DNA from 4 places in the Aliivibrio logei genome. Region 1 is predicted to be linked to each of the others. Evidence: predicted binding sites of a transcription regulator. Region 1 holds the regulator's gene; each other region holds the start of a gene.
What was found. Region 1 encodes PurR, which represses purine synthesis genes. Its sites were predicted from a motif close to TNANGNAAACGTTTNCNTNA; they were not measured.
Positions count from the first base shown of each region.

Region 2: the regulator PurR is predicted to act here: its motif matches at 3,230-3,249, upstream of A6E04_RS04290 (phosphoribosylaminoimidazolesuccinocarboxamide synthase).
Region 3: the regulator PurR is predicted to act here: its motif matches at 2,150-2,169, upstream of purM (phosphoribosylformylglycinamidine cyclo-ligase).
Region 4: the regulator PurR is predicted to act here: its motif matches at 2,727-2,746, upstream of purL (phosphoribosylformylglycinamidine synthase).

Region 1 is NZ_MAJU01000029.1:165,306-171,148, reverse strand. Features, by position in the region: gene A6E04_RS18855 (hypothetical protein) at 1-1,223, opposite strand, end outside; gene torR (two-component system response regulator TorR) at 1,418-2,116, opposite strand; gene torD (molecular chaperone TorD) at 2,348-2,995, shown strand; gene purR (HTH-type transcriptional repressor PurR) at 3,320-4,321, shown strand; cyclic di-GMP riboswitch class I at 4,485-4,567, shown strand; gene A6E04_RS18835 (TfoX/Sxy family DNA transformation protein) at 4,696-5,283, shown strand; gene A6E04_RS18830 (TVP38/TMEM64 family protein) at 5,377-5,843, shown strand, end outside.
Region 2 is NZ_MAJU01000008.1:42,935-48,777, forward strand. Features, by position in the region: gene hrpA (ATP-dependent RNA helicase HrpA) at 1-1,362, shown strand, start outside; gene A6E04_RS04285 (outer membrane beta-barrel protein) at 1,469-1,942, shown strand; gene A6E04_RS04290 (phosphoribosylaminoimidazolesuccinocarboxamide synthase) at 2,052-3,155, opposite strand; gene A6E04_RS04295 (DUF2884 family protein) at 3,348-4,094, shown strand; gene A6E04_RS04300 (glutaredoxin) at 4,162-4,449, shown strand; gene A6E04_RS04305 (flagellar assembly protein A) at 4,529-5,843, shown strand, end outside.
Region 3 is NZ_MAJU01000012.1:191,871-197,713, reverse strand. Features, by position in the region: gene A6E04_RS12935 (uracil-xanthine permease family protein) at 24-1,274, shown strand; gene upp (uracil phosphoribosyltransferase) at 1,380-2,006, opposite strand; gene purM (phosphoribosylformylglycinamidine cyclo-ligase) at 2,232-3,272, shown strand; gene purN (phosphoribosylglycinamide formyltransferase) at 3,403-4,044, shown strand; gene A6E04_RS12915 (class II glutamine amidotransferase) at 4,102-4,929, opposite strand; gene lpcA (D-sedoheptulose 7-phosphate isomerase) at 4,964-5,545, opposite strand.
Region 4 is NZ_MAJU01000011.1:242,546-248,388, reverse strand. Features, by position in the region: gene A6E04_RS11675 (LysR substrate-binding domain-containing protein) at 1-202, shown strand, start outside; gene tadA (tRNA adenosine(34) deaminase TadA) at 204-737, shown strand; gene A6E04_RS21320 (hypothetical protein) at 817-975, opposite strand; gene mltF (membrane-bound lytic murein transglycosylase MltF) at 1,146-2,630, opposite strand; gene purL (phosphoribosylformylglycinamidine synthase) at 2,994-5,843, shown strand, end outside.

The sequences.
Region 1 (5,843 bases):
TCCGCCTTCTCTTCGGCCACTTTTTCAGTCGCTTGTTCTTTCTCTTTAAACGATGCAATCACATCATTTAGGTTTTTAATTAAATTATCGTTACGCTCTAATTGCTGCGTTAGTACTAACACTTGTTTTTGCACACCAGAACGGTCTTCAGTTTGGTTCTCAATGGTAAGCGCTTGGCTTTTAATTTGTGCACTGAGTTCTTGTATTTTCTTCTCTAACACAACGGTATTATTTGCTTCGTGCATTTGCTGCACCGAATCTAGAATAGACGTTGTTTGAGTTCTTAATGGTTGATCACGGTAATCGCTCCCGTTAATCGCCAGAGATATTGATAATAATTTATTTTCAAACTCTAATACTGGCTGTTCAAATTGACCATTTTTAACCGCCTGCAATAATTTTACTTCAGCCGCCATATTTTTAAGATGATCTAATTGAAAAACAGTACGATTTACAGCACTGCTAATTAGCGCTTCATCGCGGTTATTCGCTTGAACTGCTTTCTGAGTTTTATCTAATTCGGCTTTCGCTTGGCCGTAACTAATAGGCGCGATGGTTTTAAAACCTTTTTGAGAGAGTTGATTAAATTCTTTTTCAAGAGGATAAACATAAATCTTTAACGTTGTATCTATTTCAATCGCTTTTGCATTCGTTAAAAAAGAAGCTTGCTCAGTTTGAGCTTCTGCAATATCGTCTTCAATCACCGTAATAAATAACATTTTATATTGCGAATTTAGAGATGCAAACTCAGCAGGATAATAAGCATTTACATCAATAGAGGTCATGTAATCCATTTGTGATATCGCATCGGAAAGAACAACATCGGCTTGCTCTTTATACCCTTTAAGCTTACCAAGCTCTGCATCTGCTTTCGTTATGTATTCGCTGTATTTAGCGGCATAAGATCCAGAAGAAAACATCGAATATTCTTCATTAATTAATCCTGGTTCTTTTTCTACCTCTAAATAAATCTCTTTAGCATCATCCCATGATTCGGTCATTATGTTGTAAGTTGGCTCAGAGTAGAGTCTAAACTGCTCAACAGAATCAAACGTTGCTTTGTCTAAAGTGTATTGTTTTTGTAATACATCAAATGTTGATACTGATGATACGGCTCTGTTTTTTTCTACAGCTACCGAAGTCTCCGTATTATTCGTACTTTGACAACCAACCACACTAGACAATGCCGTAGCAATTATTGCCATCTTAAAATATTGTTTCATTCTGAACCTATTTTTATTATATGAATAGACAAAGTGCATGTGCACTTTTTTCGAATCCTACTACATAACAACAATTAAATCAGTATTTACAATGAGTTCACGATTAATTATAACGATTGCATTATAGGTATAAAAAAGCCGCTCAAATAAGAGCGGCTTTAACATTATCTTTTTTATCGATGATTAAACTAAAATCAATCACCAGCAAACATGTACCCTTCACCATGAACAGTAACAAATATTTGAGGATTTTTTGGATCCACTTCCATTTTGGCACGCATTCGCCTGATCAAAACGTCAATCGTTCTGTCATTTGGCGCATCAACACGGTGGCTGATCATATTTAAAATACGTTCACGTGATAATACCGTGTTCGGATAAGACGACAAAGCAACTAATAGCTCATATTCGGCTTTCGTTAACTTAACTGGCTCACCATTGTTCGATAAAGCACGACGTTGAATATCAAACGTCCACTCCCCGAAACGAATTAAATTTGATTCATCTAATTCTACGGGTTCATTTGCTAATGACATACGCCAAAATAGATTTTTAACTCGGACTAAAAGCTCACGTAACTCCACAGGTTTTGTTACGTAATCATCCGCACCCATCTCTAAACCTACGATGCGGTCAATACTATCAGTTCGTCCTGTAACTAAAATAATACCAATATTAGACTGGCTGCGTAATTCACGCGCCAATAATAAACCATCCTCTCCTGGTAGGTTTATATCAAGCATAATTAAATCAACTTTTTGTTCAGCCAAAACAGTTCGCATTTCTGCGCCCGTTTCAGCCTCGCTCACTTGATATCCCTCGGCTTCAAAATAGCCTACAAGCTTAGAGCGAGTTACCACTTCGTCTTCAACAACTAAAATGTGATAGCTCATAATTTTCTCTTTTTTTTATGGTTATTAGGATGGTTCTTATTACATTCTATTCATATATTGTAATAATGCCAATTCTCAATTGATATTTCTGTATATTATTTGATTCAGAACAAATCTTGTCGCGTATTAATCTTTGCTAATATCTTTATACACCCTGTTAATGATAGGTGCTATTCCTTTTCACACTTATGCCGTACAATTATTTAGTCAATTTTTTGGAGCTTATTTTACATGAACGAACTAAATGCATTTAATGAACAACGTGCTGAAATTTATTGGTGGTTATCTAGCCTATTTGCACACGAGCTAACTAAAGAGCAATTAGAGCAGTATAACAGTTTTGAGATTCGTACCTTTTTAACGAACCTTTCTGAAACTCCAGAGCTAACCGACTCTATTTCTTCAATTGTAACAAAATTGAATGAATTACAAACACGCGAAGATGCACAGCTTGAACTATCGGCTGACTTCTGTGAAGCGTTCTTAGGCTCTGATAAGAACAGTGCGCTTCCTTATGCTTCAATGTATTTAGATAAATCACGCCTTCTTAATGCGAAACCGGCACAAGATATGCGTGATTTATTAGAAAAATACAACATCACTCAAAAAGCTGAATTCAATGAACCTGCAGATCACATTGCTATTGAGTTAGATTTCTTAGGCAATCTAATTGTCATGACGAATCAGCAAACAACGGAACCAGAATTCGAGCAATTCATGGCCGCACAACTGCAATTTATTAACGAGCAGTTATTATCTTGGGCGCCACGTTTTAACCAACTTTGTTCTGAACGAGATACATTTGGCTTCTATGCTGCCGTTACTCACTTCCTTGTTACGTTCTTAGAATTGGATGTAAAATTCCTAGCGGGCGAATAACAAAAGCATGTACAACTGGTAAGATAAGTTAACAATAGTGTGATATATATCAAAACGACTATTAAAATTTATTAAATCAGCAATTGTTTGCGCTACGCTTTATAGATAAAATGTGAACGCAAACGATAAAATTTGAATATCAATGAAAACCGCATTTATCGCGGTTTTTTTCATTTATACCACCTAGATTATTCTCTAATCTACTATTGGTAATATACTCACAGGGCCTATTTACCTTCCAACAATCTTTATTAAAAAATAAAGAGAGACTTTGACACTATTGTTGGAACATAAATAGCCCCTTAATAAATTAAGGCTTTTAATATGGCTACCATTAAAGACGTTGCGAAACTTGCTTCTGTTTCGACAACCACCGTTTCTCATGTAATTAACAAAACTCGATTTGTTGCAGAAGCAACTCAAAAACGAGTATGGGAAGCCGTTGAAGAACTAAACTATGCACCGAGTGCCGTTGCTCGTAGTTTAAAGTGCAACACAACTCGAACTATCGGCATGCTAGTTACCCAGTCTTTTAATCCATTTTTTGCCGAAATGATGCACGGTGTTGAGAACTACTGTTACAAGCAAGGTTACACATTATTTATGTGTAATACCGAAGGTGATCTAGATAAACAAAAGCACTACCTTCGTATGCTGGCAGAAAAACGTGTCGATGGCTTATTAGTTATGTGTTCTGATCTAAATGAACAGTTATTAGCACAACTTGAAAAAAACACAGAATTACCAATGGTAATCATGGACTGGGGTCCAGATAGCCCTCATACCGACAAAATTATTGATAATTCTGAAGAAGGTGGTTATTTAGCAACAAAACACCTGATTGAAAATGGACACACAAAAATTGGCTGTGTTACCGGTCAGCTTGATAAAGCAACCTGTAAAGAACGAATTCATGGTTTCTACAGAGCTTTATCTGAAGCAAATTTAACGTCAAATCCAGATTGGATATTTGAAGGTGATTTTGAGTGTTCTTCTGCCTCTAAATCTGTTGAAAAAATGCTACAGATGGAAGATAAACCAACTGCATTATTTTGTTTTAACGACATTATGGCATTAGCGGCTATCAGCAAAATTCAACAAACTGGCTTACGTGTACCTGAAGATATCTCAATCATTGGTTACGATAACATTGAACTTTCTGCATATTTCTCTCCACCATTGACGACGATTCACCAACCTAAACGTCGCGTTGGTAAGACCGCCGTTGAAATATTGTTGGAACGAATCAAAGATAAGCACCATGAAAGACGCATTTTTGAAATGCATCCAGAAGTGGTAACTCGGAAAAGTGTCCATAAACTGTAACAATGAGTGATGCATTAATCATAAATATGCAAGTGAAAAAATATTTATTTATTTAAAACTTGAACTGGCATAACAGAAAATCATCCTTATTTTCTGAACCAATGTCACATAACTTACAAGTGGACAACATTTCATTTTATTGATTACTATATCATCTTAACTGTCACGAACAGGGCAAACTGTGCGAAAGCTCAGGACGCAAAGCTTCCGGCCTACGTATTTATATAAGGTAGCGGGGTTGCCGATGGCAGGTATTTATATCTACACATTGTTAATTTTTACTTAGAAATAACAATGTGTGGTTTTGAACTTGCTACTATTTCCTCGGGCTCAGTTGTTTAGTGACATAGACTTACTAACCGAGAATTATTGCAATGGATAAACCAATACTAAAAGATTCACTTCGATTACTTTCCTCTCTAGGGAAAATCACTTCACGCTCCATGTTTGGCGGCTTTGGTGTTTTTATTGATGACACAATGTTTGCACTTGTTGTTCAGGACAGACTGCATTTGCGAGCAAGCGATAACACTATTAATTTATTTAAAGACCAAGGTTTTGAACCTTACGTTTATAAAAAACGTGGTTTCCCCGTGGTAACTAAATATTTTGCTATTTCACCTGAATGTTGGGATGAACCTGATTCAATCCTAATTCAAGCTGTTGTTGCTTTAGATGTTGCTAAAAAAGACAAAGAAAAACAAAAAACAGCAGGTCCCTCTCGAATTAAGGATTTACCCAATCTAAGATTAGCGACAGAGAGAATGCTGAAAAAAGCAGGAATAACGACCGTAAAAGAACTAATGGAGACGGGATCTGTAAACGCTTATAAAGCGATTCAACAGACTCATTCAAGTTCTGTTAGTGACGAATTACTGTGGTCGCTTGAAGGAGCGATTAAAGGTACTCACTGGTCTGTTATCTCTACTGATATTAGAAATGAATTAAGAAAACAACTTTAAATACATTTTCCTACATTTATTTTACATTCGCCCTACTCTTATGTTGTCTTTACCTGTATAAATTAAAGACAACATAAGGCTAGGAAATGAATTATGAATAAAAAATTACTCTTATTAATCACTCTTCTTACAGCCTTTGCTGTTATCTTTTTTAACTTTGGTCATCTATTTACTCTAGAGCAGGCTAAGGCATACCATCAAGCCCTTCAAAGTGACATCCAAGAAAACCTTTTCTTTTATAGCACCCTTTATTTCTTTGGTTACATTACCGTCACTGCATTATCAATACCAGGCGCCGCAGTAGTCACATTGCTTGGTGCGGCCTTATTTGGTTTTTGGTGGAGCTTATTATTGGTTTCTTTTGCCAGTTCCATTGGTGCTACTATTGCCTTCCTAAGCAGCCGTTATTTATTAAGAGAATGGGTTGATCGTAAATTTGGGGACAAATTAATTTCCATCAATCAAGGTATTGAAAAAGATGGCGCTTTTTACTTACTGACTCTTCGTTTAATTCCTATATTTCCATTCTTTCTTATTAATTTAGTCATGGGATTAACAAA
Region 2 (5,843 bases), on a different contig from region 1:
CTTGATTATCCAAATTTCTGGCATCAAGGTAACCTAAAGCTGAAGCTAAGCTATCAATTTGAACCGGGACAAGATAGTGACGGTGTCACGGTTCACGTGCCGTTACCGATTTTAAATCAAGTGACGACCGAAGGGTTTGATTGGCAGATCCCCGGTTTACGTCATGAAATGATCGTTGCTTATATTAAATCGTTACCAAAAACACTTCGTCGTAACTTTGTGCCTGCGCCAAATTATGCTGATGCATTTTTATCACGTATAACACCATTTGATATGCCATTACTCGACAGCCTTGAAAAAGAGCTGCGTAGAATGACAGGTGTTGCTGTATTGCGTGAAGATTGGAAACTAGAACAAATCCCTGATCACTTGAAGGTGACTTACAGAGTGGTTGATCACCATAACCGTAAGTTAAAAGAAAGTCGTGATCTTTACGATTTAAAAGATGGCTTAAAAGATAAAGTACAAGAAACGTTATCTCAGGTCGCTGATGACGATATTGAGCAAGCGGGTTTAAAAACGTGGAGCTTTGGTGAACTACCTGCACTTTATACTCAGAAACGTGGTGGCTTTGAAGTTAAGGCGTACCCTGCGATTGTAGATAGTAAAGACAGTGTTGGGATTAAGTTGTTTGAAACAGAAGAAGAACAACATAATGCAATGAAAGCAGGGCAACGCCGATTGATCTTGTTGAATGTTCCGTCACCGATTAAATATTTACGTGACAACTTGCCAAACAAGTCAAAATTAGGCCTATACTTCAATCAGTATGGTCGAGTCTTGGACTTAATTGATGATTGTATTGCGTGTGGCGTTGATAAATTAATTGACGATAAAGGTGGCCTTGTTTGGGAACCTGAAGCGTTTGATAATATGAAAGAACACATTCGAGCGGAACTGGGCGATACGGTTGTGGAGATCGCTAAATTAGTCGAAACGATTTTAACGACGGCTTTCCAAATACAGAAGAAGCTAAAAGGTCGTGTTGATCTAAGTATGGCGTTTGCGTTGTCTGATATTAAATCTCAAATTGAAAACCTGATTTTTAAAGGCTTTGCAACAGAATGTGGTTGGAAGAGATTGACGGATATCCATCGTTATATGAAAGCGATCGAGCGTCGAATGGAGAAGTTACCGATTGATCCAACTCGAGATCGTGCTCATTTATTGAAAGTTGACAGTGTTAATAATGAATACAAAGAATTGTTAAACAAGATCCCGAAAGGGCAGCCAATACCCGATAAAGTAAAAGACATTCGTTGGATGATAGAAGAGCTTAGAGTGAGTTATTTTGCTCAACAACTTGGTACACCATACCCTGTTTCGGACAAACGAGTGAAAAACGCCATTGCTGATTGTTAGTGTATAGAATAATATATAACAATATCGGCATACAATTTGCTTTAATATAATTAATATTAAAAAGAGCGGCAAAGATTGCCGCTCCCTTTTGAAAATAGGATTGAAAATGAAAAAGACACTTTTAGCGTTAGTTCTAGCGAGCGTTTCTACAACAGCGGCTGCTGATTCTTGGATTTACGCTGGTGCACAAGTGGGTTCAGCTGATTACAGAGGCGAAAGTTCAACAGTATACGGTGCGCACGTTGGTACTGGTATTTTGCCTTTCATCGGTGTTGAAATGGGTGCTTGGAACCTAGGTTCTTACGATTACGGTAGCCAATCAACAGATGTAACGTCTGTAAACTTTGCAATTAAGCCAAGTATCGATTTCGGTCCTTTACATGTTTACGGTAAAGCAGGCATGCACAGCTGGGAAGCTGATGGTTACCGTAAAGATGACGGTGTTGATCCATTCTTTGGTTTAGGTGTTGAATACAATATCTTCCCAATGTTCACTGTTGGTGCTGGTTATAACAACTTCACAGTAGGTGACGAAAACATTGATTTCGCTTCACTTAACCTAACGGTTCATTTCCTATAATCACAACATTGTTTGTTTTTATTTGAAATAGAGAGATACAAAAATGGCGACCAATGCGGTCGCCATTTTTATTAGTAATCAATAGAATCGTTAGTTACGATTATTGGTATTAATCAACCAGTTGATACTGCTCTTTTAATACTTTAATTATTTCTGCTTTTGGATTATCACTTAACATAATTGGCGCACCAGTGATTTTAGCTGCAATGTCTAAGTATGTTTTTGATAAGTCCATCATTGCTTCGAGTGGCAATGAGTTCTCAGTTGCTAACGCAAAGCGCTCATTCATACGGTTCTTATTCAAAAGAATGTCAGGTTCAGGGAAGTGGTTCAACAAGAACTGACGGAAACCTTCTTTTGAATTTTCAATAATATGACCAGAACGGTAGGCGTTTTTATCCCAAATACGTGATGAATCAGGCGTACCAACTTCATCCATGTAAATTAATTTTTCGTTGCCTTGTGCGTCATTAACATAACCAAACTCAAATTTTGTATCAACAAAAATTTGGTCAATGTCATTTAAGGCTTTAGAGATAACCGCAAAACCTTCTTTTAACAGTTTTTCGTATAAGGCGATATCTTCAATCGAAGAGAAGTTGAAAGCATTAAAATTGTTTTCAATGTCCTTACGGGTAATGTTTACATCATCAACTTCAGGAACACCTTCAATGCCTTTTAAAACGCCTTTTGTTGATGGCGTTAATAAAAGATCAGCCAGTTCTTCGTCTTTTTCTAGGCGTTCAGGGATCTGAATACCACAGAATTCACGTTCACCATTGGTGTAAGCGCGCCACATTGAACCCGTAATGTATTGACGGCAAATCGCTTCAATCATGACTGGTTTTGCTTTTTGAACAATCCAAACAAATGGATGAGGAATATCTAAAATATGGCTATCCGCTAAATTATTATCTTTAAATAATTGGAACCAATGGTTAGAGATAGCATTTAGAGCCGCGCCTTTCCCCGGAATCCCTTTAAGTCCGCCTTCACCGTGCCAAATACAATCAAATGCTGAGATGCGGTCACTGATCACCATAATAGCAAGAGGGGCGTCAGGTGCCACGTTATAGCCTTTCTCTTTGATAAGACGACGGCTATCTTCCTCTGTTAACCAATAAACTGAACGGACTTTACCGCTATGCACCGGCTTGTCCGTACGGATTGGTAAATCATCATTCACGGCAAGTACTTGTTCGGAAAGGCTCATTATAGAATTCCTATATAAACTTATGTGTAAAAACAGAGAGCATCATACCAGAACTCTGGAGCTCTGCCAGTATAAAAAGCAAACGATTGCTTTTTATGCTTGTTTTTTTCTATTGTCGAAAGGATGTTGAGCAATAGAGTCGGTATCAGTTACACTGTCTGATTAAGAAAAAATAGTTTAAAAGAGGCTAAAATGTCATCAAATAAATTACTAGCAATGGCGATGCTATTCGTATCAAACAGCAGTTTCGCTAGCATGTGTCCAGTGACGATCGAAAACGATGTTTTGTTAACTCCTAAAGGAGAAATAAAAGTCGAAAAAGCGCAAGATAAATTACGCATTGATGGCAATGGTAACGTATTTGTTAATGGTGATAAGTTAGCGCTTTCTTCAGAGCAAAAACAAGCGATCGAAGAATATCAGAAGCAGGTGTCTGGCTATATTCCAGAAGTGGTTGATTTTACAGATAAAGGCATTCTTGCTGCTCAAGATTTTGTTAGCGAAATTGAAACGTCATTTAATGCAGAAGGATCATTTGATTCTGTTAAAACGAAAATTAATGATTACGGTGATGTTGCAAAACAAAAATTCTATCGTGGCAAAGATATGATGCTAGAGCATGACTTCTTTAAAGAAGTGGATACGTCATGGAAGCAAGATTTTGAGGTCATGATTAAGAGCTTAGACAAAGAATTGTTTGCAAGCGTGTTTAACTCTTTGTCAGATAAAATGCAGAATGGCGAACTTAATTTCACAGAGTTACAGCAACAATTTGTTGATGTTCAATCGTCAATTAAGATGAAGATGGAAGAACATAAAGTCGATATTAAGAAAGATGCGCAACATTTATGTGATTCTGCAAAAGACATTGCGATGGACGAAGAGCAACTACATAAAATTGTTCCTGAGCTACAGTTGTATCCAATGTTTTCTATTTAGTGTTAATTCATCGAATAAATAGTGATGAATGACGGCCCCTTATTTATATAAAAAGACGAGTAAACACATGTTAACTACCTATCAAAATATTATGTTCTCTAAAACAGTATGCCCATTTTGTGTTAAAGCCAAAGCGATTTTGGACGATAAAGGCATTAAGTATAAAGTATTAACCGTTGGTGTTGATTTAAGCAAAGAAGAAATGGTTGGCTTGATCCAAGATAAAGAGGGCATTTTAGTTAATACTGTGCCTCAGATCTTCCTTGATGGTAAATTTGTTGGTGGTCATGACGATTTAGTGGCGCTTTTTGAACGTCAAGACACCGACATGGATTTAGATGATTTTGAACTGTAGAATGTCGTTCAATTAAATACGAAATAAAGTCACAACAAGATTTTTTGTTGTGACGATATAATATATAAGAGTGATGAATATGTGGGCTTCTCTTTTAACTTTAATACAGGATGACGGCACAGTAGTGTTATGTTTTCCTGATAGCTTTCAGCCGGATGCTGAACCCACCTTAAAAGGGTTTAAAGATTCTTTAGAAGAGATTGGGGCATTGGATTTTTTCTTTGATGAAAAAATCATAATGACGATCATTAACGATGTTAAAAGTGGCATCGTTGCTCATCACCAAAATAGAAAAATTGCAGAACGTCGTAATGCCGAAGTGTTCCTTGCTGTAGAAGAGCGCGATATGAAAGCAACGATGTCTGTTATTGGTGCCTATGGTGGTCGAGATGTACAAAGTACGGACATCATAGCGGCATTAACCAGCATGGAAGTGACTCGCGGTATCAGTCGAAATGCCTTAAAGAAAATAATGGTACTAGGTCGAAACTTAGCTGCTGGAGAGCGAATTTCTCAATTGGTCGCAAAAGGCAAAGAGCCTATTGATGGTTCTAACGCTATTTTTACTGCACTGGTTGAAGATTTTCGTGAACAAGCTTTACAGCCTCAAGAGAAAGAGGGTGAAGAAGATAAAGTTGATATGCGCGATCTTGGTGAGACAATCACGGTGGTTGAAGGTGATGAATTAATCCGTCGAACGCCTCCCACAAAAGGCATTGATGGTTTTACTGTAAAAGGTGAAGTGATTCATGCGACGGCAGGAAAAAACAGCAAATTACGAGCAGGAAAAGGTGCGGGGATTTCTCCTCAAGATCCTGAATTGTTAATTGCAACAACCTCTGGCATGCCTTGGGTAAATGCAGAAGGTGCTGAAGTTGATAATGCGCTTTGTTTAAATGCGGTTGATATCTCAACGGGCCATGTCAAGTTTAAAGGGTGCGTGATTATCAGTGGTGATATTGCACCGGAGATGATTGTTAGAGCGACAGGCAGTATTACCGTTGGCGGGTTTATTGAATCTGCAGATGTGCAAGCTCATGGTGATATTATTGCGATGAAAGGGATCATTGGTCATCAAGTAGAAGCTGGTGAGGACTACTCTTGTTTTGTTAAAGCCGGTGGTAAAATAACGGCTAAGTTTGTTCAATCGGCTAATTTACAAGCGTCTGGCGATATTGAGTTAGGTTTACACGCCATTCAGAGTTTTATAAAAAGTAAAAATGCAGTTTCCGTAATGGATAGCTCTGGGCGTAATGGCTCTATTGTTGGTGGAGAGATTTATGCAGGTTCTACAATTACAACTGTGAATCTTGGGGCTACCGCTGGCACTGAAACGTTAGTAAAAGCATTTACACGTTTTGATAAATACAAAGAAAACATTGCAGATTTAAATG
Region 3 (5,843 bases), on a different contig from region 1:
CAAATTCACTACTGGAAATAGTAATGCTATACAATTTATTCCAAGGTTTTCAGATGCTTTTTGTTGCATTTGGTGCCCTTGTTCTTGTTCCTCTTCTTACTGGACTCGATCCTAACGTCGCTCTTTTTGGTGCCGGTGTTGGTACTCTTCTTTTTCAACTTGTTACTCGTCGTTCAGTGCCTATCTTCCTCGCGTCTTCTTTTGCTTTTATTGCTCCTATTATTTATGGAACCCAAACATGGGGGATCCCAGCAACAATGGGTGGCCTAATGGTTGCCGGTTTAGTTTATGTTGCGTTAGGTGCCGTTATTAAAGTGAAAGGGGTCGCTTTCATTCATAAATTACTGCCTCCTGTTGTTGTTGGCCCTGTAATTATGGTGATCGGCCTAGGCTTAGCGCCAACAGCGGTTAATATGGCGTTAGGAAAAACAGGCGATGGTGGATTTCAATTAGTTGATGACCAATTGGCTTTCTGGATTGCCGCTGCATCATTATTTACCACAATTGGGGTAAGTGTTTTTTCAAAAGGGTTCTTTAGATTATTACCTATTCTCTCAGGCATCATTGTTGGCTACTCATTAAGTTTGCTTTTCGGCATCGTTGATTTTACGCCAGTACAACAAGCCGCATGGTTTGCAGTACCCAACTTCACTTATCCTGAATTTAACATTAATGCCATTCTATTTATGATACCCGTCGCCATCGCCCCTGCGGTTGAGCACGTGGGTGATATGTTGGCAATTTCAAATGTAACCGGAAAAGACTACCTTAAAAAACCAGGCTTGCACCGCACCATTACTGGTGATGGCATTGCAACCATGGCAGCCTCTCTTATTGGCGCGCCACCAAATACAACTTACAGTGAAGTGACTGGTGCGGTAATGCTGACTAAAGCGTTTAATCCAGTGATCATGACATGGGCTGCCGTCTGTGCGATTGTTTTGGCTCTTGTGGGTAAATTAGGCGCAATATTACAAACTATTCCAGTCCCTGTAATGGGTGGCATTATGATCTTACTGTTTGGTTCAATCGCGACGATTGGTCTAAATACTCTGATTAAAAACCAAGTTGATTTACATAAAGCACGTAACTTAACCATTGTTGGCGTTACCTTGGTATTTGGTATTGGTGGTATGGCTGTGGGTATTGGCGATTTTAACTTACAGGGCGTAAGTCTTTGTGGGATTGTAGCTATTGCTCTTAATTTAATTCTTCCTGATGACTTAGGTGAAAACCATGTTGTTGATAATACACAAATGGAAGATGATAAATAAATCTAAGGTCTAGACCTAGGGTAAATAAAAAGGATTGATGGTTACCCATCAATCCTTTTTTAATACTTAAAGCATCCAGTAAATATAATTACTTAATGGTGCAGATTACTTAGTACCGAAGATCTTATCACCAGCATCACCAAGACCTGGAATGATGTAACCTTTATCATTCAACTTCTCATCGATAGCCGCAGTATAAAGCTCAACATCTGGATGCGCTTTTTCTAATGCAGCAATGCCTTCAGGAGCAGCAACAAGAACAAGAATTTTAAAGTTCTTACAGCCTTTCTCTTTTAAAAGGTCAAGCGTTGCGATCATAGAACCGCCAGTCGCTAGCATTGGATCAACAACTAAAGCAATACGCTCATCGATGTTAGACGCTAACTTGTTAAAGTAAGGTACAGGCTCTAACGTTTCTTCGTCACGGTAAATACCAACAACACTGATACGCGCACTTGGGATGTGCTCAAGAACGCCATCCATCATGCCAAGACCTGCACGTAAGATTGGCACTACCGTTACTTTTTTACCTTTAATTTGGTCAACTTCAACAGGGCCGTTCCAGCCATTGATAGTTACTTTTTCTGTCTCAAAGTCTGATGTTGCTTCATAAGTAAGTAAGCTACCTACTTCAGTTGCTAATTCACGAAAACGCTTAGTGCTGATATCGCCTTCGCGCATTAAACCAATTTTATGTTTTATTAGCGGATGTTTTACTTCAACAACTTTCATTTCTGACTCCAGATACATTAATCAAACCTTTCAATTATACATACTTTTCATATAAAAAATGACTACACATTAAAATAATTTATGCCGTCATTCTCAAATAACTAACTTACTCATTTTTAATTACAAAATTTCTCCAAATTTCCTTACGCAAACGTTTCCCTTTTTACATTGTGCTGTTAGAATGGCGCGGATTTTTGAAATCCAACCTATGGCGAGGACACCACCGTGAGCGACAACAAAACTTCTCTTAGCTACAAAGATGCTGGCGTAGACATTGATGCTGGTAATGCACTTGTTGATCGAATTAAAGGCGTAGTGAAACGTACTCGTCGCCCAGAAGTTATGGGTGGCATTGGTGGTTTTGGTGCGTTATGTGAACTTCCAACGAAATATAAACAACCTGTTTTAGTTTCTGGTACTGATGGCGTAGGAACTAAACTTCGTTTAGCTTTAGACCTAAACAAGCACGATACGATCGGTATCGACTTAGTGGCTATGTGTGTAAATGACCTAATTGTTCAAGGTGGTGAACCTCTGTTCTTCCTTGATTATTATGCAACAGGCAAACTCGATATTGATGTCGCAGCTCAAGTAGTAACGGGCATTGGTGAAGGTTGTATTCAAGCTGGTTGTGCATTGATCGGTGGTGAAACGGCTGAAATGCCAGGCATGTATGAAGGCGAAGATTATGATGTTGCTGGATTCTGTGTCGGTGTTGTCGAGAAAGAAGACATCATTGATGGCACTAAAGTCGCTGCAGGTGATGCATTAATCGCTGTAGGTTCAAGTGGCCCTCACTCAAATGGTTATTCATTAATTCGTAAAATCCTTGAAGTATCAAATGCGGATCTTACAGAAGAATTAAATGGCAGAACGATTGCAGACCATTTAATTGAACCAACAAAAATCTACATTAAATCAGCACTTAAAATGATTGCAGAGCATGATATTCATGCTATCTCTCATATTACGGGTGGCGGTTTCTGGGAAAATATTCCACGAGTACTTCCTGAAGGAACTAAAGCAGTTGTTAATGGTAAGAGTTGGGAGTGGCCTGCTATCTTTAACTGGCTACAAGAAAAAGGCAACGTAGATACCTACGAAATGTACCGTACCTTTAACTGTGGTGTTGGTCTTATTGTTGCCCTTCCAAAAGAACAAGCAGAACAAGCTGTCGCATTATTGAATGCGGAAGGCGAAAACGCTTGGGTTATTGGCGAAGTAGCAGCAGCAGAGCAAGGCGAAGAACAAGTTGAGATCCGTTAATCGGGACTTACAAACTTTGAACTAGTTCATAAAGAATAAATAAAAGGTGATCAATTATTCGGTCACCTTTTTTATATCTGTAATTTGTGTTCGAATGGTTCTCATTAAACAATAACTAAAAAAGATTATGATGAAGAATATTGTTGTATTAGTTTCAGGAAACGGCAGTAACCTACAAGAGTTTATCGATGCTTGTGGTAACAAAATTCCAAATGCACGCATCTCTGCGGTTATTTCAAATAAAAGCGATGCTTATGGACTACAACGTGCAATTAATGCCGGTATTGACGTACACAGCTTAAGTGCTGCGGGCTATGAAGATCGTGAGCAGTACGATATCGCACTATCTACTCTTATCGATCTTTATCAGCCTGATTTAATTATTCTGGCCGGTTTTATGCGTATTTTAAGTGCAGATTTTGTCTTACGTTATCAAGGTAAGATGCTGAACATCCACCCCTCTCTCCTACCTAAATATACAGGATTACATACTCACCAACGTGCGATTGACGCCGGAGATGAAGAACATGGTACAAGTGTTCATTTTGTCACGCCAGAGCTCGATGGAGGTCCTGTTATTCTTCAAGCAAAAGTGCCTATTTTTGACGAAGATACAGCTGAAGATGTCGCTTTACGTGTTCAAGCTCAAGAACACGTCATTTACCCTATGGTTGCTAATTGGATTATAGAAGAGCGTTTAATAATGACAGATGGAAAAGCAGTTCTTGATGGAGATGTGCTAGGAACATTTGGATTAGAAACAGAAGAGTAAGATAATATCACTTAGTAAAAACGTCATCTTAAACCATAAGATGACGTTTATATTTTATTATGTATTTACTGGACACTCAGAAGGTGGCGGCGCCATATCAAGCACCGTATCGTGGTTTCCGGCACTTAGTTCGCCAAAATGAAACAGAGCATATTCACCCACTTTCATTTTATGCCATTCTTCATTATCAGTCAGAGGTTGAGTTGCAATCACTGACACGACATCGTTTGGTGTTGTTTCTTTATGAAAATCGATGGTCACGTCTTCATCAATCAAAGAAGCTTGTCCAAAAGGAGCTCGTCGAGTGATCCAATGCAAATTATTCGAGCAATACGTCATTACGTATTCACCATCACTCAATAGCATATTAAAAACACCAAGCGCTCTTAGTTGATCACTGCATTCTGAAATATATTCAAACATCAGCATCATATCTTGGGGTGGTTCTGGATACTTTTCTTCAAGCTGGTTTAATAACCAACAAAAAGCACGTTCACTGTCTGTTTCACCGACAGGACGAAAACGCCCAGTTGATAATTCATCGAACCCTGTAAGCTGCCCATTATGTGCAAAAGTCCAGTATCGCCCCCATAATTCACGCGTAAAAGGATGTGTATTTTCTAAATTCACCTCCCCTCGGTTAGCTTGTCGAATATGACTCACTACTGCATTACTTTTTATAGGGTAGTCTTGAACCAATTCTGCAATTTTAGAATGACAACTTGGTTTAGGGTCTTTAAATGTACGAAATCCTTTCCCTTCATAAAAAGTAATCCCCCAACCATCACGATGCGGACCAGTATTGCCGCCACGTTGAACTAAACCTTTAAAACTAAAACAAATATCCGTTGGTATATTTGCACTCATTCCGAGCAATTCACACATTCTTGCGTTACTCCTTTATTCGCAATTCAATGGATTATTTTTCCATTTCTTTTTCAATCAGTTGAATCACTATATGAATAATTTTGATGTGGATCTCTTGAATACGATCGGCGTATCCAAAATGTGGAACACGAATTTCCACATCAGCAAGACCTGCCATCTTTCCGCCATCTTTACCAGTCAGTGCAATGGTCTTCATGCCTTTTTCTTTAGCCGCTTCAATCGCCTTTAAAATATTGGCCGAGTTACCCGAAGTCGACAAACCAAATAACACATCACCTTTTGAACCAACCGCTTGAGTGTAACGAGAAAATACATGGTCATAACCAAAATCGTTACTAACACAAGATAAGTGGCTTGGATCTGAAATCGCGATACCAGGATAACCTGGGCGATTTTCACGGTAACGACCCGTTAATTCTTCCGCAAAATGCATTGCATCACAGTGAGAGCCACCGTTACCACACGACAATACTTTGCCGCCTTGTTTAAATGAATCAGCAATCGTTTTGGCAGCTAGCTCAATTTGAGCAAGGTTTTTATCATCAGCTAAAAAGTCATTCAGTACTTGAGCTGCTTCTGTTAGCTCAGAACGGATCAGATCTTGATAAGACATAGGATTCTCTCTTTATTATATTCCCTAATGGGGTTCATCTCAGTGTACCTATCCCAGTAAACCATTTAAAGCAATTCACTTCATATTTCTTCTACATACCACAAATTCCTAAAACCGTAGGAAATAAAAGTAGAGTTCACTCACTCTAATTAGCAATTTGTTTATTAATTACTCAAGCTAGATCACTTTTTAGCCATTATGTAGATTTACTTTTTATTAACATTTGATCTACACTAAATTTAACTGGTTAGACCTCTTATCAGAAAGAGCTTTAAACAAACAATAACATTACGACCGA
Region 4 (5,843 bases), on a different contig from region 1:
TGCTGCTTTAAAAGGATTAGGCATTGTTCAGCTGCCTGATTTTTATGTTCAAGAATCAATGGATAAAGGGGAATTAGTCGAAATACTGGTTCCATATAGAGAGCCTAAAGAAGGTATTTGGGCGGTATATCCCAACAATCGACACCTTTCAACAAAAGTTCGTTTATTGGTTGAGTTCTTAGCAAAAGAGTTAGCAGAATAGAATGGTAGATTTAGACGAGAATAAGAACGCGACGTTCTATATGCAAAGAGCGATAGAGCTTGCCTCAATCGCAGAAGGTGAAGGTGAAGTTCCTGTTGGTGCCGTTATTGTGCTAGATGGCGAGATAATAGGAGAGGGCTGGAACCGTTCAATTGGAACTCATGATGCTACTGCTCATGCTGAGATGATGGCGATTAAGCAAGCGGGGCAAGCCGTTGAGAACTATCGACTGGTTAACGCGACGTTATATGTCACTCTTGAGCCTTGTCCAATGTGTGCTGGCGCCATCGTACAGAGTCGAATTAAACAGGTTGTTTTTGGTGCAGCGGATTTAAAAACAGGGGCATCAGGCAGTGTCATTAATTTGTTTACAGCAGCCACTGCTTTTCATTTTGTTGAGTGTGAATCTGGATTAATGGCTGATGAGTGTCGTGAACAGCTACAAGCTTTTTTTAAGCGTAGACGAAAAGAGAAAAAAGAAGAGAAACAATTGCAGCGAGAGGCTGAAAAGAAAGACGAATTAGAGAGTAAATAACAGAAAGCAGAGACAAAAAGGCAAGTTCACAGTTAATTTGCCTTTTTAAAGTACGTTAACAAAGGAGGAATAAAGGTAATTAACGACAAAAGAGAGCTTCATTTTCATCAAAAAGAGATAGTGCATAAGTGCGTTGGCGATGAAGTACTTTTTTATGGTTATTTAATAATTTACGTCGACGCTGAGTACTTCCCCTAAGCGAGGTTTGTGTTTTTAGTTTTCTTCTATTAGAGATCATTGATCCCCCTTCCATTTAACAAGCAAAAAATTAAGGTTAATCACTTACCCTTAATTCGAGTGATTTTCTAATCTATTTAGCTCAGAGTATGTGGTAATTGTTACCGTTATATGAACGTTCTCATCGAGTCAGCCGTTATCATCCTAATGCCTTTTTTATACAGTAACAAATTACTGACTTGAAACTGCGTGGCTTGTCGTAGACGTTGCTGATGACAATGGAACATCAATGACAGTTAAATCTTCAACGGTGATATCTTCTTGGATTAACTTGTTTGCTTGTTCTTGTTCATAACCAATAATACTTTGGTAATAACGACGGATGTTTTCAACGTAGTTTTGAGCTTCATCACCACGAGCAAATCCATAGCGAAGGTATTTGTAATAACGTTTCTGGCGTAACAAAGGCAAATTGTCTTTTACGTCTGTCCATGAATTAGGATCGCCCCCTAATCGTTGTGTTAAACGACGGGCGTCCATCATGTGTCCGAAACCAATGTTATAAGACGCTAAGGCAAACCAAATTTTCTCATGTTCGGTAATGGAATCTGGTACACGTTTTACTATACGACGTAAATACTCAGCTCCCCCGCGAATGCTTTCTTCTGGGTCTAATCGATTTTTAACTCCAACAGATTGAGCCGTTGGTAAAGTGAGCATCATCATGCCTCGCACACCTGTAGGAGATTTAGCAATAGGGTTCCAATGTGACTCTTGGTATGAGAGAGCGGCTAAGAAACGCCAATCAAAATCCCCTGCGTATTTTTTAAATAAAGGTTCCCATTTCGGTAACTTACTTTCTAGTGAACGAATGAAAGCACGTGTATCAACGTAATCGAACGTTTCTACGTGACCAAAATATTTTTCTTCTAGTAATGCTAATTTACCACTGCTTTTTAGCTCACCAAAAAACTCAATCAATAATGCCTGAAGGCTATCGTCTTCTGTTTTTTGTAAGAACCAAGCGATAGGTTGATCTTCGGTTAACTCAAAAGCGACAGCGAGATCGGGATGAATTCGTTGGGTAAGAGACAGCTCAACCGAATCGGCTAAGGTGTAATGTATTTCACCGCGTGCGACTTGTTTTAATAGTTCACTTACATCCGTATTATCTTCTGTAGACCATTCTAATTTTTTATATTTTTCTTTTAATTTTAATAAAGTGCCTTCAAAACTAGAATCTTTCACAATCGTTAAGTTTTCATCTAATTCTGTGAGGTTTTTGATATTTCGAGGGCGCCAGTTTCCTTTTTTATATACGACCTGTTGACTAACATAATAATAAATTGGTCCGGTACGAAAGTTTTCTAGACGTTCAGGGGTAATGGTCATATTAGCGGCAACAATATCGACTTCGTTGCGGTTTAGCGCTGGGAATAAACCTGAATACGTATAAGCAGGCGTGATTTCTAGTTTTACATTTAGCTTTTCAGCAAAGGCTTTCGCAAGATCATAATCAAGCCCTGTAGGACCGTTCGAGCCAATATAATAAGAGAGTTGATTATTTAATGTACTGACTCTTAAGATGCCACGTTCTCTTACTTGCTCTAGTTTTGTTTTTGGTTCTGATTCTACTTGGCAACCCGTTAAGGTAAATACAAGCGTAGAAATAACTAGGCAAGATTTTAGAAGACGATAATATCGGATGTGGCTCAAGTCAGAATGCTCTTTTAAATAAGTAGGGCGTAGTTATATCAAATGGGAGAAAAAGAGGCAAAAGCGCAGTAACAAATTAGAACAATAAAGAGAGATTAAGGCCAACATTTGCATCAAGTGTACATTTTATATTCAAATTCATTAAAACAGAGGGGCGTTTCTCTTTTTTTGAAAAAAAATACGCAAACGGTTGCTTTGGGTGTTACTTCACAAAACAAAATCCTTTATAATGCGCTCGCAATACCAGAGGTAACATCGGCATAGTCGCTATGTGATATGAGTAATTAATTGAGTTGATTGCTTTTAACATCATGAAACTATTCCAATATTACCTTTAATTCATTGCCAAAGAGACCTAAGTACATGAGAATTTTGCGTGGTTCACCTGCTCTATCTGTATTTCGTGTTAATAAGCTGCTTGAGCTTTGCCGTGAACTGAGTTTACCTGTAACAGGTATTTATGCTGAGTTTGCCCATTTTGCTGATGTAAAAGCTGACCTTGATGCGTCTGAAGTTGAAAAGTTAGAAAAACTACTGACTTATGGTCCAACGATTGAAGAACATGAACCTGAAGGGTTGTTGCTTCTTTCTGCCCCTCGTCCGGGTACTATCTCTCCTTGGTCTTCAAAATCTACTGATATCGCCCATAACTGTGGTTTATCAAATATCGCACGTTTAGAGCGCGGTACTGCTTATTATGTAGAAACCTCTGAAACACTTTCTGAACTTCAATTAGTCGAACTAAAAGCCATTCTTCATGATCGCATGATGGAAGTGGTCTTTACTGATTTTGAATCGGCAGCGGCATTGTTTACGGTTGCAGAACCGATTCCTTATGCTGAAGTTGATCTACTTGTCGGTGGTCGTAAAGCGCTAGAAAACGCAAACGTTACCCTAGGTCTTGCATTGGCTGAAGATGAAATCGATTACCTTCTTGAAAGCTTTACCGAAAAACTAGGTCGTAATCCGACTGACATTGAATTAATGATGTTTGCACAAGCGAACTCAGAGCATTGTCGCCACAAGATTTTCAATGCAGATTGGACTATTGATGGTGTGAAACAAGATAAAACCTTGTTCAAAATGATCAAAAACACCTTTGAAGTTACCCCTGAGCATGTACTTTCTGCTTACAAAGATAATGCCGCGGTAATGACGGGGTCAACCGTTGGTCGCTTTTTCCCTGATCCAGAAACACGCCAGTACAACTACCACCAAGAGAAAACACATATCTTGATGAAAGTTGAAACCCATAACCACCCAACGGCAATTTCTCCTTGGCCGGGTGCATCAACAGGTTCTGGTGGTGAAATCCGTGATGAAGGCGCAACCGGTATTGGTGGTAAACCAAAAGCTGGTTTGGTTGGTTTCTCTGTATCTAACTTAAAAATTCCTAACTTTGTTCAACCATGGGAAACGGATTTTGGTAAGCCAAGCCGTATCGTAACCGCACTTGATATTATGCTTGAAGGCCCTCTAGGCGGTGCAGCATTTAACAATGAATTTGGTCGTCCAAATCTATTAGGTTACTTCCGTACTTATGAAGAAAAAGTAAATTCACACAATGGTGAAGAAGTTCGTGGTTACCACAAACCAATCATGCTTGCGGGTGGTTTAGGTAATATCCGTGATGATCATGTTCAGAAGAAAGAGATCCCTGTGGGCGCAAGCTTAATTGTTCTTGGTGGTCCAGCAATGAACATCGGTCTTGGTGGTGGTGCTGCATCGTCAATGGCATCAGGTCAATCGGCTGAAGATCTTGATTTTGCTTCAGTGCAACGTGAAAACCCAGAAATGGAGCGTCGTTGTCAGGAAGTTATCGACCGTTGTTGGCAGCTTGGTGATGCAAACCCAATTGCATTTATCCACGATGTAGGCGCAGGTGGTATTTCAAACGCATTACCTGAGCTTGTTGATGATGGTGAACGTGGTGGTATCTTCAATCTACGTGATGTACCAAATGATGAGCCGGGCATGAGCCCACTTGAAATTTGGTGTAACGAATCTCAAGAACGTTATGTTATGGCTGTTGCTGATAAAGATTTAGCAACGTTTGAAGCGATTTGTAAGCGTGAACGTGCACCTTATGCCGTCGTTGGTAAAGCAACAGAAGAGCGTGATCTAAAATTAGAAGATTCACATTTCGACAATACGCCAATTGATATGCCAATGGACATCCTTTTAGGTAAGACACCTAAGATGCACCGTGATGCTAAGACACTAAAAGCAAATAACTCGGCGCTTGATTGTTCTGGCATTGAATTGAATGAGGCGATTGAGCGTGTTCTTCGTTTACCTACCGTCGCTGAAAAAACATTCCTAATCACCATTGGCGATCGCTCAGTAACAGGTCTTGTTGCTCGTGATCAAATGGTTGGTCCTTGGCAGGTTCCTGTTGCGAACTGTGCAGTAACAGCGGCAAGTTATGATACTTACCACGGTGAAGCGATGTCACTGGGTGAACGTACACCAGTTGCTTTATTAGACTTTGGTGCATCAGCACGTTTAGCGGTTGGTGAGGCAATTACAAACATTGCAGCAACGAATGTGGGTGATATTAAACACATTAAACTGTCTGCAAACTGGATGTCTCCAGCGGGTCACCCTGGTGAAGATGCGGGTCTTTATGAAGCAGTTAAAGCCGTTGGTGAAGAGCTTTGCCCTGCACTTGGTTTGACTATCCCGGTGGGTAAAGACTCTATGTCGATGAAAACCAAATGGGAAGAAAATGGCGAGCAGAAAGAAGTGACGTCTCCACTTTCTCTTGTCATCACTGCTTTTGCTCGAATTGAAGACGTCCGTAAAACAGTGACTCCTCAGTTAAGAACCGACAAAGGTGAAACATCGTTAGTTCTTATTGACTTGGGCAACGGTAAAAACCGCATGGGTGCAACGGCACTGGCACAAGTTTACAAACAATTGGGTGATAAACCGGCTGATGTCGATAACGCAGTACAGCTGAAAGGCTTCTACGAAGGCATTCAAACATTGGTTGCTAATGATCAACTAGTGGCTTACCACGATAAGGGCGACGGCGGTTTATTTGTAACACTTGCTGAAATGGCGTTTGCTGGTCACTGTGGTGTGAACGCGAATATTGAAGCGCTGTTACTTGAATCAGAGAGCAATGAAAATACGCTTGCTGTGTTGTTCAATGAAGAATTAGGCGCAGTAATTCAAGTTCGTAACGAAGATCTAGATTCCGTTCTATCA